DNA from 2 places in the Sporosarcina sp. SAFN-015 genome. Region 1 is predicted to be linked to the other one. Evidence: riboswitches for the same ligand, from Rfam matches in the RefSeq annotation. Region 1 holds a riboswitch; the other holds the start of a gene.
What was found. Region 1 has a riboswitch for FMN ahead of ACR65H_RS06635 (ECF transporter S component). Riboswitches for the same ligand answer to the same signal wherever they lie in the genome.
Positions count from the first base shown of each region.

Region 1 (9,414 bases):
AATCGTAACAGTATTTCATCCAGTGAATATCGCTCCGTATAATAATCAATTACCCGTTTTCCCGTCTCTGTCAAACTAGCTAACTCGGCTGCTTTCTCAGAAGTGTGTCCTTCATCCATCAACTTGTAGTAATGACGGATTTCGTTTTCACTAGGCATGTCTGATTGAATGATGAAACTTGTCGTATGCTCGTCAGTCGGCATATATAGCAACGTTGCTGCAGCCGGACGGCCATCCCTTCCCGCTCTACCGATTTCTTGCATATATGCGGCAACTGTGGGGGGAAGGTGGTCATGGATCACTTGTCGGATATCGTCTTTATGGACCCCCATTCCAAATGCATTCGTTGCACATATCCATTCAAGAGTGCCATTGAGAAACTGATCTTGAATGATGGCTCGGTCATCTTGGTCCTTCCCAGCATGATAGGATTGTACAGCTACACCTTCCAACTGGAGTTCGAAAGCCAATTCATCTGCACGTTTTCTCGAGGACGCGTAAATGATTCCAGGTCCTGCCGTTTGCATTACCCTATCTTTGATCCAAGCAGTTTTTTCAGCAATTGAATACACTTCGTGAATTGAATAGGAAATGTTCGGACGGTCCAATGAATGACGTACTACATAGGGCTTCTCCATTCGAAGATATTGCTGAATATCGTTCAACACCTTTTCATCTGCCGTAGCAGTCAAAGCTAATATTGGAGGACGGCCCATTTCGTTCAAGAAGTCTCCAATGCGTAAATAATCCGGACGAAAATCGAAACCCCATTGGGAAATACAGTGTGCTTCGTCGACAACAACTAACGAAATTTGTAATCGGTTTAATTGTCGTCCAAATGATTCTTGGGAAAGCATCTCAGGAGAAATAAAGATAAATTTATAGTGATGAAGCTGGGCGACGATTCTTTGCCGTTCAGGGTAATGAAGGAAAGAATTCAATGCGATTACACGTTTTTCGCCACTTTGCCGCATCCGCATCGTCTGGTCTTCCATTAATGAGACGAGCGGAGAGATGATGAGGACAGCGCCTTCCATAAGAGTCCCTGGCAACTGATAACAAAGAGATTTACCCATCCCTGTAGGCAAAATGGCAATCGTGTCCTTTTTGGTCAAAACGTGACGAATCACTTCTTCTTGTCCCGGGCGGAAGTTTTCATATCCAAATCGCTCTTGTAAAATCTCCTTCAAATCCATCATTCATCCACCCTCCCTTCGTTACTAGCTGCCAAAATGAGACGGATTTTAAAATAGGAAAGTGTTTCAAATTCATTTTTCAAAAGTTTTAGTCGCTTCGTCCCCATTTCAGCCGATTTCGAAACTACCGCGCGGATTTGTTCCTCTGCAACGAAATGTGTTAGTGGGAAATTCTTATCATCCATTGCTATTTCGATAATATGGTCTTCAATCGTGCTCATTTTCAATTTTCGTATGGTCGCGATGCTTTCCATGGAATACCCTTGTTCAAATAACCGTTTCGTTTGCAAAGCGGAATCAGTCAAATACGTATGCACTTTGATATCGTAGGCAATTTGTTTAAGATACGGAAAATCATCCGATTGTTCAAGTGCACGTAAAAGTCTATGTAAGCTTTCGATGAATAGCAGACGAAGCGTATCGGTCGGCTCATCTAGGTCGATCGACAATTGCTCCCACGTCTTCGCAGTTTCTAATCTTCCAGTTAACCGGCAAGCGAATATATATTTTTGTATATTTGTCATTCCGCTAATCTTAAGAGCTTTTTTTAATTCATAACCTATGTATTTAGCAAAACTAGGATCTGTAACCGGTTGTCTATCTAAGAGTCTCTTAACGAAAAGCTGGATTTCCCGATCTTTTTGAATCGGTATGAATGACGTGTCCCTTTCACGCATATAAGATAGGGTTTGGACGAGCAATGAAAGTCTGCTGAAAAAGATCATTTCCCGTCCTCTATAATCCCATCCGCTGAAGTGGAATTCGGGAATCCCTTTTAATGCCTTTTCCCCCGCCTCAGTGATACGAATAAACTTTTCAACTTGGACAATGAATCCCATGTCCTTTAATTCATCTGCAACTTCCAAATAGGTTGCTTCGTCTAATTTTGGCAAGATGCCAAATAAATGTTTGACGTTGAAATAGTCAACATCTTGCAAAGTTTGCCCGGATTTCTTTCCACGAAGCAAATGGAGTCCAGCATTCAAAGTCCGTTGTCCATTCATTTTGCTTATGATAAATAGTAGAATTATTGACAAATTCATGACATGCCCCCCTGAAAAGTATGTTTTTTTGTTGAAAACAAATGAAAACAGCTTTAGAATGATAAGGGAACTAATCAGATAGTGCGGAGAAAAGAGGAGAGAACGTCAATGACTTGCAAAAAATACACCATCGTTGACCAGGACACATGTATTGCATGTGGAGCTTGCGGCGCTGCTGCACCTGACATCTACGATTATGACGATGAGGGGATTGCCTACGTTATTCTTGATGATAACACGGGCGTTACAGAAGTTCCAGAAGAACTATTGGAAGATATGGAAGACGCATTTGACGGCTGCCCGACTGATTCGATCAAAGTCGCGGACGCACCGTTCGATGGCGATCCATTAAAATATGAAGACTAAATAAGCAAAAGCCGAGGGCGCTCGCTCAGATGCGACATGCATAAGACGCACATGCGAAACGGCGCAATTTGCCTTGCAGCAGGGCTGGCTTATGACCTGAGCAAATGGAACTGCGAAGGGTTCGATTTGCCGTATTTCTGCGTTTTTGGCAAAAATTAAGGCACCCTAATAGCGCCTGAAGCTGGACGTAAAGCAATCAAAGAGGCTGCCGGAGATATGTAATCCGGATAGCCTCTTTTTGTTGTATACCCAGTCTATCAATCGTTGCTTTCGTTACAGGTGGACACTTTTCGCCGATTTTATCCCTTTGCTACATGTATAAACAATGTCAGTTCGATAAAGTATTCGTAGTAATAGAAAACAGTCAAACAAAAACTTAAAACCATAAACAAGACTAAACCTAGAATGATTGGTGAAAAACGAAATCGGAACAATTTAACTCCTCCTGCATCCTGCCCCGTCATTCCTCTTACACTTGCGTTATATACGTTTTGGTTTTGATTATTAAAATATAGAAACAACCATGGTATAGCAAATAGTAATAAACTCCCTATGAAAAGAAACTCCATAAGATTCCATTTGATCAATATGGATATAGCCCACAACAATCCCATTTCTATTAACATGGTTAGGATTACTATTACTGGCTTTTTCATTTGAATTCCCCCAAAGTATATCTTTGTCTCTTTCTTTTTAAGTAAGTTGCTATGGAGTAAAAATTGAGTCTTAATTCAATGACATATTTATTAAGGGCCAATGAAATAGGCAAAGATAGGAAGAGAAAGTATGACAAATATGCTTTGGAAAAAAGTGAAAACAACATCTTTCTTCCAACTACTATTTTTAGGATAACGATACGCAACCCTTTGAAAAAAAAGCAAAGCTATCCACCAACACAACAAAGCAACAACTACTGAATTGAAATCACCATAAAAATCAGTGAACATTATTGCTCCCTCCTACCACTTGATCTCAAATTAACTTTTTTGAAAATCCTGTACTTTTCCCTACATAGCCATTGCTAGAGTAAAAATGATGTGCCGCGTGACGCTCTTCTCGATTGCCACTATTTAAAGTTATAGCTACTGCACCTTGTTGAATTGCCCATTCTTCACATGCTTTTAATAGCTTTGTTCCAATCCCTTGCTGACGTTGTTTGGAACTTACAACAAACGCAATAATACGCACATATATACCTGTAAACTCAAATGCAAGTGCCTTACATACCCCCGCAAAACCTATAACATGATTGTTTTGAACAGCTACTAACGCTTCATAATCTAGATGATTTTGAAGTAACCCGAACCGCTTCGTTAATTCTTCGAGATTTGTAGGATAACCTAATTCACCCATCAATCCGACTACATCCATGAGATCTGTTTGTTGGATTGGTCTAATTTCTATTGTCATTACTTTCACCTTCCACCCTAAACAGCAAAGCTACCACACCAAAAGGCGCACCTACTTATTCAATAAGAACTCCGTTAATAGAAAAAGCATATTGCGTATTTGGAAACGATTTGAAATTACTAATTTTATGCTTCATTTGTGCCAGTACCAATCCGATTATTGAAAATAAACAATTAGACAACAAAATGCTCTTTCTTTTGTTTCCTTTTATGCAGATAAAGCCATATAAAAAAGATCGTCAATGGAATGGCAGGAATTAGTGCAGGGATTTCTCTCGGTAGTGCAGTAAACTGTGTGAGACATATTTGTACAATGACAGTCGGTATCATAAGAAGCAACCACATTCTCACTACCTTGTTTTTAAAACTTAATTCAAATCGATCGCTCATCAGTCACACCTCTTTGTTTTATTTAACATCTCTCTTCTTATTTCATAAGCCATTTCAGTTTTACATCATCCTCTAAACAACCAAGTTGATTAAAATGACTTGCTAGAATGTCAAAATACATATCTTCATCTGGACTTACATTCGCTTTACGAAGCGCCATATTAACGATATATGCTACATCTTCTCCTAGTGCAAAAATCGTATTGAAGGCACGTACTCGAATATTTTGGTCAGGATCAAACATAGCAACTATCAATTCATCAGTCGGAATCGGCTCACTCAAATGTGCATAAGGATCTTCGTAAGTTGCGCAGTAAATTCGCTCTCTTGCCTCATTAAAATTTTCTCCTACGAAAATCTCTCCAGCGAAAATACCATTCTTCGTTTGTGAGAGACTACCCAAATCAATCTCTATAAAGCGCATGTCTTTTATAATATAATATTTGTCGTCTTGATTGAGCGCAGAAACGTAATCATCCCACGTAACAATTTCTCCCGGTTCAATATAAACAGCAGGACGGTATAAGTAATTTGCTGTGACTTCTTTGAAATAAATCGTCCATTCGCTATAAGAACTTCCAAAGCTAGACAAAACTCGTAATCCAAATCTATCTTCAATTTTTATTAGCTCGTCATATACATAGTAGCCTTCAAGCTCGCCCTCAGTTTGTGCACCATGAAACACTAACTGCACAATTGACTCAACTGAAAAGCCGCCTCTCATATCTAATAGAAGCGTAAATTCAGTTCCTTGTTCCTCAGCATTAATAATCTCACCGTCATGAAATGACTGAGAAAAAACGGTTTGTGCAGATGGATGAAAGCGTTCTACTATTGAATCACGCGTTTCATAAATCGCATTGCTCTTAGTTATGAACTGTTCAATAATCTCTTTACACCATTCTTTAAATTCATGCATTGACGTATCATTTCGAAATAATGTTCGTTCTATAATTTGAGATTGAAAATTTTGTGGAAAGACATCTATGTAGTGCACTAAATTTTCATATAAATATTTTTCAAATTCACCATCGATCTCTTCCTCAAACGGATATGTATGTGCTGCCTCAAAAACTTCCTGTCGTTCACGTGATAAGAAAAACATTGTTTTGCTCCCTTTAAGTTGTCTAACTCTCGTAATATAATTTAGTATCTGTCCTTTTCACCTGTTAAAAGTATTCGAATTTGTACAACAAGTATAACACTTTATAATCGATAATATTAGTAATATCTGCAAGTTATAAGGAGATTCAAGAAGTATAAAAAAAGAGTATGTGAACAATTATCTGTTCACATACCCATGAAATCTATAGTTATTACATCGTCAACTGACGGTTTTGTTGGTCGATCCATTTGCTCATGCTCTTATACAGCAGCAACGAAATAACCATCAGCATAATGCCTTTTATTAAATTGAAAGGAAGAATCCCTAGTACGATAACATTGAACATTGCCTCTCCTGTATAAGCAGGCATATTCAAAAAGTACGTGTACATTGGCAAGAACACAAAATAATTCAATGCGCTCATTCCGACAGCCATAATAACCGTTCCGGTAATTAAGCCAGCTGTCAGGCCTTTTGTATTTTGAACCTTCTTAAAGATGAAGTAGATTGGCATAATGAAAAGGACGCCAGTTACAAAGTTTGCAAGCTCGCCTACCGGTACACCTGTAGGGCTTCCCGATAAAAACCAATGCAATACATTTTTAAGCAATTCAACTGCGATACCTGCCACAGGACCCATCGTCATGATCGCCAATACAGCTGGAATTTCACTGAAATCGACTTTCAGGAATGCTGGCAATGCAGGCAGCGGGAAATTCAATTGCATCAATACCGTTGAAATGCTTCCCAGGATTGCGATGAGAATCATCCTGCGTAATTTCTTATTGTTCATTTTGTTCCTCTCTCCTTTTGCGATTCACTTCAAAAGAGGAAAGGTCTAACCGCTTTTTGTTGTCCAAAACAAAATCCCTAAAGCAACTGAGCTTTAGGGAGAGTTTTAAAAGGCAACATTAAATAGAGGTTTGCAATAAAGGTGAATTCCCTTTACACATTCCCATACTTAAATAAGCACCCTTTTTGTAGACAACACAAAAAGACGGCTGCACCTTCACCTTCTCCCATCCAGACTATACTGTCGGCTCCGGAATCTCACCGGAATCAGCTGTTACGCTCGCGGGCTAGGAAGTTGAACTTCCATTTCCGCCGGTCGGGAATTACACCCTGCCCCGAAGATGAATCAATATTATATTACAACTCTATTGTATCCAGAAAAAAGCGTTTTGTAAACTCTTCTGTTTACAAAACGCTTGCCTACCTAATTATGGAGTGAACCATGTTGGATTGCCGCCGATTGGCATTGGCAATGTCTTTGTCAGATCATACTTGCCAAAGCTATCTTCGGTTACATTCTCGAGACGGACTTGCTTGTCATAACCTTTTGCCGTAAGCATGAATCCTTCTATCATCTGATTCATAATATTTTGATCAAAAGCAGTGACATCCAATTGCTCTTTGAACGTAATAACAGCTATTTCATCATCCATGTGTACTTCATAGTCTATATTATCGGGAATTAGTGATTGTACAATATCCCCATTGACTTCTTTCATTTCGAGGAGTCCTTCCGCTACTGTATTAACAGTGCCAGCTGGCTCATATGGAGCTAAATAGACTTTACCGGAAGGCATTGTATATCGATAATAAGGAAACGGATTATTCAAGTCGACAGCATTGGATTTACCAATACTCTCAAAAGAAGTCGGATTGCCTTTTTCATCGACGAGCTGCAGCTTTTCAAATTCAAGAAAAGTTTCTTTCATTGAATTGAAATAAAAATCTACTATAGCAGATGACAGATCATACGAATGCTCGGCAGGGATTTGATGATGAAGTATACCATTTTCCTCATATACCTTGCCTTTATACGGATGATAGTCGTCGAAACCAAGTTCCTCTTCCGGAAATTCAGCTGCATATTTATTATACAGCTCGATGCTTGACGGACTTCCATCAGGAAAATCAGAACGGATCTGCGAATCAGGAATCAAGAATGTGATAGGAACAACATTTGCAGATTCCACTAATCCAATTTGAAAAGGAGTAAAATCAAAAAACTCGTCTGCAAGTACGACATGGCTTTCAACATTTGCTGATGACAGCGCTGCTGACTCCGTTGCATCAGAAGCATTAAAGGGATCTGCAGATTCCACCGCTGCTTCATTTTCAGTTGAGGAGTCTATCGCCCGTTCGGCTTTAAATGCACGAGGAGCACCCGAATCCTCCATTGCCCCATCATTCTTGTTACTGTTAAGCATGGAAGGGATAATAAAACTAAAGAGAAGCAATGCAGCTGCTGCCACGATGACAGGCATCCATTTCTTTGGATTCATTCGGCGCGTTTTTTTCATGCGCTCATCTTGTTTAAGCCGCTCCAAAATTTGTTCTTTTGAACGGTTATCTTCAATTTTCGGCATGGAATGAAGAAGGTTTTCCAGTTTGTCGTCATCCCATTGATTGTTTGTCATTCATCTTCCCTCCTCTGCCGAAAGAGCATTCAATTTCTTTTGCAATGCTTTAATTGCTCGATGCTGTGTCGTTTTCACTTTTCCTTCGGTCCAACCAAGAGTGTCTGCCGTTTCTGCTATAGAGAGCTCTTGGAAATAACGCAAAACGATCACCATCTTTTGGTCGCCTGTGCACGTATCTAATATTCGAAGCAACTGTCTCATCTCTTCATTTAACGATGCAATTTCTTCGGGAGTATTTCCTGTAGAAGGCAACTCACTTTGCTCCCAGTCGAACTTATCGAATTGATGTTTTTGCCGTACATTCTTCTTTCTGAAGTGGTCAATGGCGACATTTTTCGCGATGGAAAAGAGCCATGTCTTTTCAGAGCTCTTCCCTTCAAAACCAGCATAGGCTTTCAGCACTCTGACATACACTTCATGCATAAGATCTTCGGATGAATGTCGATCTCCTGTTATATAGATGAGGAAATTGAAAACATCCTGATGATATTGCTCGTATAGCCTGTGGAAAACGGAGTCATCCACAAAATCCCCCCGTTCAATACATTAGTCGTAATTCAAGATGAAAAGTTTCATCCCCGTTTACTTTTCCTGCTGACGTTTTTTCCCGTCGCTTACTCTTCAGCATTTGAATCTTTCGGACCGATTGGCAATACGCATTTAAAGATGGTACCTGATGTATCACCTAGTTCCGCAGTAATCCGTCCTTCATGCGAGTCAACGATGTTTTTCGCAATCGCTAACCCTAGACCGGTTCCGCCTTTACCTCTCGTCCGTGCTTTGTCAGCTTTATAAAAACGTTCGAAAATAAACGGGAGATCCTCTTTCGGTATGCCGCTCCCCGTATCGGCGACGGAAATTTCAACCATATCCCCTTTTCTTTCGACACCAACTGTCACTTTTCCTCCATCTGGCGTATGGCGGATTGCATTATCAATCAAATTTGTGAACACTTGTTCCAAACGGAAATCATCAGCAAAAAGGGCAATATCCTTGTCTTTCTCATCAAAATCCAATGTAAGCATCACATTTGAATCACGGGCGATTTGCATAAATTTATTTCGAACTCTATCCAAGAAAGGAATGAGAGGGAAATTCAATTTGTATAGTCGCATATGGCCCGATTCCATCCTTGCGAGGTCGAGCAGATCTGTTACGAGACGGCTCATCCGTTTCGATTCATCGTGGATGATCTGCACCATTTCATTTCGTTCCTCGTCACTCGTCATTACATCATCAATGATCGCTTCGCTATACCCTTGCAGTAAGGAAATTGGCGTCCTCAATTCATGAGACACATTTGCTATGAAATCGGATCTCAGCTTATCAAGCTTATGCTGATCAGTCATATCCCGCAACACGGCTACTGCACCACGAATGCTATTTTCGCTATAGAGGGGGCTTATCGAGATACCGTAAAACTGGCCGCCTATTTCAAGCTCATCCTCGACTTCCTCCGCAAATGTGATTGCGTGC
Region 1 covers NZ_JBPFDR010000003.1:163,664-173,077, forward strand. Annotated here, with positions in the region: gene ACR65H_RS06595 (RecQ family ATP-dependent DNA helicase) at 1-1,199, opposite strand, end outside; gene ACR65H_RS06600 (YpbB family protein) at 1,196-2,239, opposite strand; gene ACR65H_RS06605 (ferredoxin) at 2,348-2,605, shown strand; gene ACR65H_RS06610 (hypothetical protein) at 2,905-3,261, opposite strand; gene ACR65H_RS06615 (hypothetical protein) at 3,352-3,552, opposite strand; gene ACR65H_RS06620 (GNAT family N-acetyltransferase) at 3,578-4,015, opposite strand; gene ACR65H_RS06625 (hypothetical protein) at 4,189-4,404, opposite strand; gene ACR65H_RS06630 (DUF4085 family protein) at 4,442-5,509, opposite strand; gene ACR65H_RS06635 (ECF transporter S component) at 5,721-6,302, opposite strand; FMN riboswitch at 6,517-6,648, opposite strand; gene ACR65H_RS06640 (hypothetical protein) at 6,730-7,935, opposite strand; gene ACR65H_RS06645 (RNA polymerase sigma factor SigX) at 7,936-8,463, opposite strand; gene ACR65H_RS06650 (ATP-binding protein) at 8,553-9,414, opposite strand, start outside.

Region 2 (9,414 bases), 130 kb from region 1:
AACTATATGTTTCTGCGAATGAAACCTCAGAATGGCAGCCTGCTTGATTTTCTCGGTCCTTATCCTTGGTATATTTTATCGTTGGAAGCTGTGGCGTTTATACTATTTACAGTCATTTGGCTGTCCTTGCGAAAAAAGGAGAGAAAGATTGTAAGATAGTTTTATCGTTCTGTTTATTTTCTATATGGACACTATTGAAAGGGAATGCTAAAATTTACTAACCGATAGCATCTGAAGGGAGTTGACGAAAATGGAATCGAACGAGCAAACAGGGGAAAAAGCGAAAATTAGCTTAAAAGACGCAATTAAACAGCAGCTTGAAGCAAAGAAGAATAAGTCCCAGTCGACAAAGACCAAAGGAAATCCAATTCAACAAACACCAAAAATGAAAAGCCAACAGGCAAAGAAAGTCACACAATCGAGTCGGAAAATGGGTGTCTGATTAAAAAAAAGCAAGTCCCAACAAAATCGGGGGACTTGCTTTTTCCATTTAAAACTGCTTAATGAGGTTCGCCATCTCGATGGCTGATACTCCTGCGTCCCATCCTTTATTGCCAGCTTTCGTACCAGCACGCTCAACAGCTTGTTCGATTGAATCGGTCGTCAATACGCCAAAAATGACAGGCACTCCTTCTGTCATATTAAGAGCGGCAACTCCTTTAGCCACTTCATTGCAGACGTAATCGAAGTGGGGAGTAGACCCTCTTATGACGGTACCTAATGTAATGACCGCATCATATTTCTTTGAAGCTGCCATTCGTTTCGCGATGAGCGGGATTTCGAAAGCCCCAGGCACCCAAGCGATTTCAATATCATTTGCTTCTACACCGTGGCGGCGCAATGCATCTTCCGCTCCACCAAGAAGCTTTCCTGTAATAAATTCATTGAAACGAGAGACGACGATTCCAATTTTAAGTCCTGTTCCGATTAAATTTCCTTCATATGTCAAAGTCATTGGTTTTTCCTCCTCAATTATGCAATAGATGTCCTAATTTCGTCTTTTTAGTCTCCATATAGAACCGGTTGCCATCTATGACAGGCAATTCGATAGGGATCCGATTTTCAATCGTTATCCCATGTTCTGAAAGCCCTTCGATTTTTCGCGGATTGTTCGTCAACAATTGAATTCGACTGCAGCCGAGATCGTCTAGAATTTGGGCGCTTATGAAATATTCCCGTAAGTCGTCTTCGAAGCCTAAGCGGGCATTCGCCTCGACTGTGTCATATCCTTGTTCTTGCAGCTTATATGCTTTCATTTTATTGACTAGGCCAATTCCGCGCCCTTCCTGACGCATATAAACTAGGATTCCTTTCCCGGCCTCTTCAATTTGGGCAAGTGCCGCATGCAGTTGTGGACCGCAGTCGCACCGACAGGAACCGAATACATCACCCGTCAGGCATTCGGAATGGATTCTGACGAGTGGAGCAACTGTCGCCTCGGTTTCATTCATTTGGCCTTTTACAAAAGCGATATGTTCACGGCCCGTCAGCTTTTCTACATAGGTAATTGCGGTGAATTCGCCATATTTCGTAGGCAAGTGAATATCGACAACCCTTTCAACGAGTTTTTCATTCTGCTTACGGTATGCAATCAATTGTTCGATCGTCAAGATGACAAGTCCATGCTTCCTAGCAATTTCCATAAGATCGCCAACACGCGCCATCGTCCCATCCTCGTTCATAATTTCGCAAATGACGCCGGCTTTAGATGCACCGGCTAGACGGGCGAGATCAACCGCAGCTTCCGTATGTCCCGGCCGTTCCAATACGCCGTTTGCTTTTGCGACTAACGGGAAGATATGACCAGGTCTTTTGAAATCAGAAAAAGTCGAGTCGGGATGAAGCATTTTCAATATCGTTTCTGATCGTTCAAATGCGGATATCCCCGTGTGGCTAGACGCATGATCAATGCTTACTGTGAAAGCAGTTCCGTGGACATCGGTATTCGTAGTGGCCATCGGGGCTAGTCCAAGATGGTCTGCCAGCTGTTGTTCAATCGGTACACATATTAAGCCCCGTCCTTCAGTAGCCATGAAATTAATCATAGCAGGGGTTGCGAAGTCAGCGAGTGCTACAAAATCGCCTTCATTTTCACGGCTTTCGTCATCAACGACGATAATTGCTTTACCTTTTTTCAATTCATCTATTGCTTGTTCAACCGTACTAAACATCTATTACACCTCTTATTCCAAAAATCCGCTTTTGGCAAGTACATCCATTGTCAAGCCGCCTGGCGGTTTAGTTTCTTTCCTAGAGACGATCCGCTCCAAATATTTCGCAAGGATATCGCATTCCACATTGACATAGTCGCCGACACGCTTCTGTCCGAGTACGGAATCAGCTTGGGTGACCGGAATGAGGGATATTGTAAACCCTTGTTCTGAGACATCGAAAACAGTCAAAGAAGTACCATCTACCGTTATAGAACCTTTCGGAACAAGATGTGATTGGAACGCGGAATCGATTTGAATGTCCATATAGATGGCGTTTTCGACATATCTGACTGCAATAATTTCTCCTATGCAATCAACATGGCCTGTAACAAAATGGCCGCCGAAACGGCCGTTCGCTGCCATCGCACGTTCCAAATTCACTTGACTTCCGGACTTCAACGTGAAAAGGGTCGTTGCCTTGAAAGTTTCGGGCATTACGTCCGCTGCAAATTGTGTTGTTGAAAATTCTGAGACGGTTAAACAAACACCATTGACGGAAATACTATCTCCCTTTGTTACGTCAGAGAGCACAAGACCGCAGGTAATTAGTAATTGCATCGATGAAGAACCTTTCTTAATCGCATGAATGGTTCCAACTTCCTCAACAATTCCAGTAAACAATCAGCTTGCACCTCCATTCTGAAAAAGTGCATGAAGACGGATATCTTCTCCAATTTGCTTTACGTCAAGTATACGCAGCGGTTCTGATTCCGCAATCGTTGTTCTGCTCTCATCCATGAAAAGGGAAGGGCCGTTACCTATCAACTTTGGAGCCATATATAAATACAGCTCATTTACAAGACGCGCTTGAATGAAACTGGAATGGACCTTGCTTCCGCCTTCCACTAATAGTGTCATGATTCCTCGTGCAGCAAGTCGAGTGAGAACTTCATCCAAAAAGTTAACTTGTTCCGATATCAGTTCCACATGAACGAATGGGAAATCGGTAAAGGTACGCGAACGATTCGATTCAAGTGTAAAAATAATCGTTTCGGCAGCTTGGTCCTGAATTACATTTGCGGTTTCAGGCGTCCGTAGATGCCTATCTAAAATAATACGTGTTGGGTTCTTTCCACCATGGGGCAAACGGGTGGTGAGGAAAGGATTATCTTGAAGAATTGTGTTAACACCTACTAAAATTGCATCATGGGTATGGCGGAGGGTATGGACATCTAGCCTCGAACTTTCAGACGTGATCCATTTGCTGTTCCCGTTTTGCGTTGCAAGGCGGCCATCGAGAGTGGCGGCTGCCTTTAAAGTGACGTAGGGTTTTTTGTGTTGAATAAAATGAAAAAATGCCCGGTTGCTAAAATCCGCCTCTTCTTTACAAACATCCGTGATCACTTCAATTTCGGCATTCCGAAGAAGCCTAATCCCTTTTCCATTTACGGAAGGATTCGGATCTGTGGATGCAATGAAAACACGGCGAATGCCGCTGGCAATGATTGTCTCTGTGCACGCAGGCGTCTTTCCGACATGCGCACAAGGTTCTAAAGTGACATAAAGATCTGCACCGACTGCATTCGAACCGGCCATACGGAGGGCATGCACTTCAGCATGAGGTGTTCCAGCTTCCATATGCGCACCTGTCCCTACAATCTGGCCGTTTTTCACACAAACAGCACCGACGATTGGATTCGGTGACGTATAACCGTCTGCAAGCTTCGCAAGATCTAAAGCTAACTTCATATAATCGGCGTGGTCCATCGAATTCCCCCTTTCTAATATTTGAAAGGGCGGATATTTCATTTGGGCATAGTCATCAAACTCGAGCAGCTTCTCCCATCCAGACTTTCACTGTCGGTGCCGGATTTACACCAGCTCCACCGTCTTCCGTATGGAAGAACGGGTCACGGACTGACAAGCATTGCGCTTGATCACCGCCGGTAAGGAATTTCACCTTGCCCCGAAGTGTCGTTTTGATTTGACCGACTCAAACTTAACATACTTTTTAAATGGTTGCCAAATAAAATAATCCTAATAGCTGAAATTACAAGGTAGGTAACCTATAATGAAATGTAAAGAAAAGCGTTAAACGAGGATGTAAACTCAATGGATATCTTCGTGCTAGGGAAGAGGGATTGTTTGCTAATGACTGGGTCTATCCATCAACGGAAAGCAGAGCATATTGAAATCACGCTCAACGAAAAAGTGACGGGAAACCATATTACAACTGGACTGGAAAGGGTTCACTTCACTCATAACGCTTTACCTGAAATTAACTTTAATGAAATTTCCATTGAAAGTACCTTTATTGAACAAGTACGACCAACACCATTCATGATAAGCTCCATGACTGGCGGAGCTGCTTTTGCCGAAACGATCAACCGTAATTTGGCGCTTGCCGCTGAAGAAAAAGGGTGGATATTAGCATTAGGATCTATGCGTGCATTGATCGAAAGCGAGGAGCATAGAGCTTCATTCCAAGTGAGACAATACGCGCCGTCCGTTCCGATTATCGCCAATTTAGGCGCGGTTCAATTGAATTACGGATTTGGCATTGATCAATGCCGGCAAATTATTGAAATGACTGATGCTAATGCATTGGTACTTCACTTAAACAGCCTTCAGGAAGTTATTCAACCGAATGGAGATTTGAATTTCAAGGATTTATTAATGAAAATCGAGGCTCTATCAAAAGAATTGGAAGTTCCAGTCGGTGTAAAGGAAGTCGGTTGGGGAATCGACGGGGCTACTGCTAAAAAGCTGTGTGACGTCGGTGTGTCTTTCATAGACGTAGCAGGCGCAGGCGGAACATCTTGGAGTCAAGTGGAAAAATACCGGTCGACCGATCCTGTTAAACAGACTGCAGCTGAAACGTTTAGCGTTTGGGGCACACCGACAGTGGATTGTGTCGTTTCTGTACGTGAGAAGATCGGCGGGCAGTCGGTCGTTGCAAGTGGCGGCATGTCGACTGGCCTGGACGCTGCAAAAACAATAGCATTAGGTGCTAATATTGTCGGTTTTGGGAGATCAATCTTGAAAGAAGCGACACAAACTCCAGAAGATGTCATGAGAGTTATGGAAACGAAAGAATTAGAGCTGCGCATGGCTATGTTCGGCGTAGGCGCATCTACATTGGAAGAACTTCAAGCGACTGACAGAGTACAATATGTGAAAAGATGAATAGTTGAGAGACCACTTGCAAAAGCGAGTGGTTTTTTTAGTTGAAATAACATTCAGTTAATTAGTTGAAAATAGGAACATAAGTTTGTCTAATGGGTATAGACAGCATAAAAGGAGGAGTGGGTGGGATGGCGCGTAATCCGGGTATGACAGACGAAAAAATCATTGAACTTTATAAAAGCGGGTTGTCGTATGAAAAACTTTGCACTATTATTGGGTTGTCAGATCGTGGAATTCGTAATGTATTGATAAAGCATGGAGTCGAATTGCGTCCTATAGGACGTCGGCGCATTCATAAAGTGAACGAAGATTTCTTTAAAACATGGTCTCATGAGATGGCTTGGGTATTGGGATTATTTATTACAGATGGCCATGTGAATAGCAAAGTACATTCTATATGCTTATCGCAAAAAGATGAGACGATATTGATGAAAGTAGCAAAACTAATGGATGCGAATCCGACGATTGCTCAACCAAGCGGCACGAGAACAACACCGATGTTGATAATAAATTCAAAAACCATTAAGGAGGATCTAGAGCGGCTTGGTGTAACACCGAATAAATCACATAATGTACCTTTTCCTGACGTGCCAGATCAGTTCATGCCTGCATTTATAAGAGGTGTTATAGACGGAGATGGATGGGTGCAAAATCGAGGATATGTTATGAATATAACTACAGCGAGCGAATTGTTTGCAGGTGGACTTTTTACTGTATTTCAAAAATGGAATTTGCGAACGGAAATAACTTCAGAGGTTACACAATCTAAGAAAACCATTTACCGGGTCTGGGTAAAAGGAAAACAAGACCTTCCTAAACTAGCTGATATCATTTATGATGGAGCTGGTGATCTGTATAACAAGAACAAAAAAGTAAGAATGATTAAGCATCAATACACAGCTGAATTTGAACAAGCCATTTTAGAATTGGAGTGAAACAAATGTGGAAATTAGTTAACGGTAAATTACAACAAACTATTGATACAACTCGAATTGAATTCAGAACTACGATAAGTAAAGCATTGATAAATGAATTAAACAATTTAGCGGAAAGTCATGACACGCATATCAATTATTTATTGGAAAGCGGTTTTATCAACTTATTATCAAGTAATGATGGGATCTTATTTGATAAAAAGCAGCGACCAAAGGACCGTGAACATTATAAGACAACTTACGATAAAGAGCTTTTCGAAGAAATAAAAGAGTTGGCAAAGGAAAACAAACTTTATATAAACGATGTAATCGAATACAGCGCACAATTCATTGATGTAGAAAAAAGTAAAAATAAAGGTCATAGGTACAGAATAGAGGTATGATTAAATACTTAACTCAGTGCCGTGGCCATAATATATATTAGTGGAAGTTAAATATCACATTAAAGTATACTCATAACATTGAGACGAAACCGATTTTTTTTGATCATAAATAAACCTGCAGCGAATCATCAAATGATTTCGGCTGCAGGTTCTATTTTCGTTTGTTCCAATACGATATTTCTTCGTTTCATTTGAATAAAAAATAACAAAGTCATGCTGAGACTAATTAGACCGAAAATAATAACCATCACTTGTAATCCGACAATATCCAAAAATACCCCAGCGCTCAACAATACGAATTGGAACATGACCCTTTCTAACATATTACGGAACGAGAAAAATCGTCCATGGTATGCTTTTGGCATTTGTTTCTGAAAAATGACCATTGCTGTCGGGAAAAAACATCCTAATGCAAAGCCTAATACAGCAAATGCGCTCAGTGTCAAAACGATGTTAGCAGCAAAAAATAGCATGAATTCAGCAATTGCTACCATCGAAGCAAAGAAAAATAAAATAACCGTCGTCTTCCATTTTCGAGTAATGAATTTTACTGCAAAGGAACCGACCATGAAGGCAATTCCTTCAGCCGTATAAATTAATCCTTTAATCGACGAAGAGTCTTGTATTTCACTTATATTAATAACGATCAGATTGAATGAACCGAGAAATAATAATGGAATCATTGTCATAATTAGCGTCATACCAACAGCAGGATATGCTTTTAAGACTGGAAAAACTTCCATGAATCCACCTTTTTCACCGTCTTTTCTCCGGGAACTTGCACTCCCCTCCCCTTCATCGATTTTGAGCATCATCGTGAAGCCCAAAAGAGCTGCATAGGCAATCATTGACACCCAATACAACGAAGCCAATGACCAGTATACGAGCATGACCCCTGCCAGGGCTGTACCGACGACCCGAGCAACCGTTGCTACATTCATATGCAATCCATTCATCGTCAATAGATCGTCATCCTTTACGACAAGCGGGATTGCCGACTGCAGTGCAGGGAAATAGAAAGTTGCGGACAATTGAATTGAAATGATGAATGCTACCATCCACCAGACAGACCCTGTTCCAATAGCGAGTAACATGAATACAACGCTGACAAGCCTTCCAAGTCCTGCTACTATCAAGACTGTCTTTTTCCTCGATTGGTCAATAATACGTCCAGCTGTTGGACCAGCAATGATGCCTGCCAATAAACCGATTGATAATATGAGTGCTTTCACAAAATCCGATGGAATCTTCTCTTGTAAAAATTCCAAGTTTCCGATGATTCCAGTCCATAACCCGAGTCCGGCAATCATTTCACCTGATAAAATGATCCAAACGTTACGGTTTTTCCACATACTCATTCCCCATTATTCATTTTTATTATATATTTCGACTTTCGAATTATTATACGGTAAAATCGTAGAATTGTCACGGTAATCTTTACCTATAAATTGACCAAGAAAAAACGCCTACTGCAGATTTAATTCTGCTAGTAGGCGCATTCCGTTATTCCTTCGTTTCAGCCTCTTTATAGACTGTGATGACTTTTCCGTGTTTGCTTTCATCCACAAGTGAACTGCCATTCGAATAGCGATCGACGAGCCTCAACGATCCTGCCTCGACTGCGATTTTAGCATCTTTAGTTGTCAATAAGATTGTAGTATCGCTTGGTTTCACTAATTGACTGCCGACAATCCGATGCGGATTCGTTTTTAACTCTTTCAATACAACTACCCCACGCTGTGCCCTTGCTGCTGCCTCAAGTTCCTTCAATGCCATCCGCTTGACTGAGCCGCGTTGTGTGGCTATCAAGATGGATTCTGCTTCGTCGCGCACTACAAGCATGGATGCAAGCTTATCATTCGTTTTTAAATTAATGCCTTTTACACCCGCTGTCCGTACACCTGTAACCGACAATTCCGTAAGTGAGAAACGTAATCCATATGCCTGCTCGCTGAATAGGATGATATCTTCATCACCTGATACGAGCTGTACATCGACAAGGCGATCTTCTTTTTTCATGTTCATCGCCTTAAACGTCCGAGAATAACGTTGCACTTGGAAGTCCGACAGCTTTGATACTTTTACGTTTCCATTATCTGCAGCAGTGAGAACGAGTGTTTCGTCATCGAAGTTTTCGATACCGATTGCTGAGATAATTTCCTCATTCGATTCCAATGAGATGATGCTTGATATATGCTGACCAAGATCACGCCATCGGATATCAGGGAGTTCATGCACGGGCTGATACAAGTAATTGCCATGCGATGTGAACAATAGAAGGTGATGCTGCGTATTCATGACGGTTTCTAGCAGACTGTAATCGGACTCTTTCATCTCTTGTCCAGTGCCGTTTGACGCGCTATACGAACGGATGCTCGTGCGTTTCACATAGCCATCTTTTGTAACCGATACGACGACTTCTTCGCTCGGTACGAGGATATCAAGGTCCACTTTAATGTTTTCTATCTTCTCTTCAATGACAGATCTTCTTTGTTCGGAGAACTGTTTGCGTATTTCAAGTAGTTCCTTTTTAATGACCGAAGAAAGTTTTTTATCACTTTTCAGAATGGCGTCAAGCTGTTCAATCAACTTCCTAAGCTCTGCATCCTCTTTTTTCAGTTCAGTAATATCCGTATTTGTTAATCTGTACAACTGAAGGGATACAATCGCTTCCGCTTGCACTTCTGTAAATCCGAATTTCGATATAATATTATTTTTTGCATCGCGTTTGTCTTTCGATGCTCTAATCGTCTTAAT
Region 2 covers NZ_JBPFDR010000003.1:35,108-44,521, forward strand. Annotated here, with positions in the region: gene ACR65H_RS05950 (YwaF family protein) at 1-159, shown strand, start outside; gene ACR65H_RS05955 (hypothetical protein) at 251-442, shown strand; gene ribH (6,7-dimethyl-8-ribityllumazine synthase) at 491-955, opposite strand; gene ACR65H_RS05965 (bifunctional 3,4-dihydroxy-2-butanone-4-phosphate synthase/GTP cyclohydrolase II) at 969-2,171, opposite strand; gene ribE (riboflavin synthase) at 2,184-2,834, opposite strand; gene ribD (bifunctional diaminohydroxyphosphoribosylaminopyrimidine deaminase/5-amino-6-(5-phosphoribosylamino)uracil reductase RibD) at 2,835-3,920, opposite strand; FMN riboswitch at 3,984-4,131, opposite strand; gene fni (type 2 isopentenyl-diphosphate Delta-isomerase) at 4,305-5,339, shown strand; gene ACR65H_RS05985 (LAGLIDADG family homing endonuclease) at 5,468-6,274, shown strand; gene ACR65H_RS05990 (rRNA methyltransferase) at 6,280-6,657, shown strand; gene ACR65H_RS05995 (MFS transporter) at 6,786-8,009, opposite strand; gene parC (DNA topoisomerase IV subunit A) at 8,161-9,414, opposite strand, start outside.
Region 2: another riboswitch for FMN. It lies ahead of ribD (bifunctional diaminohydroxyphosphoribosylaminopyrimidine deaminase/5-amino-6-(5-phosphoribosylamino)uracil reductase RibD); the one in region 1 lies ahead of ACR65H_RS06635 (ECF transporter S component).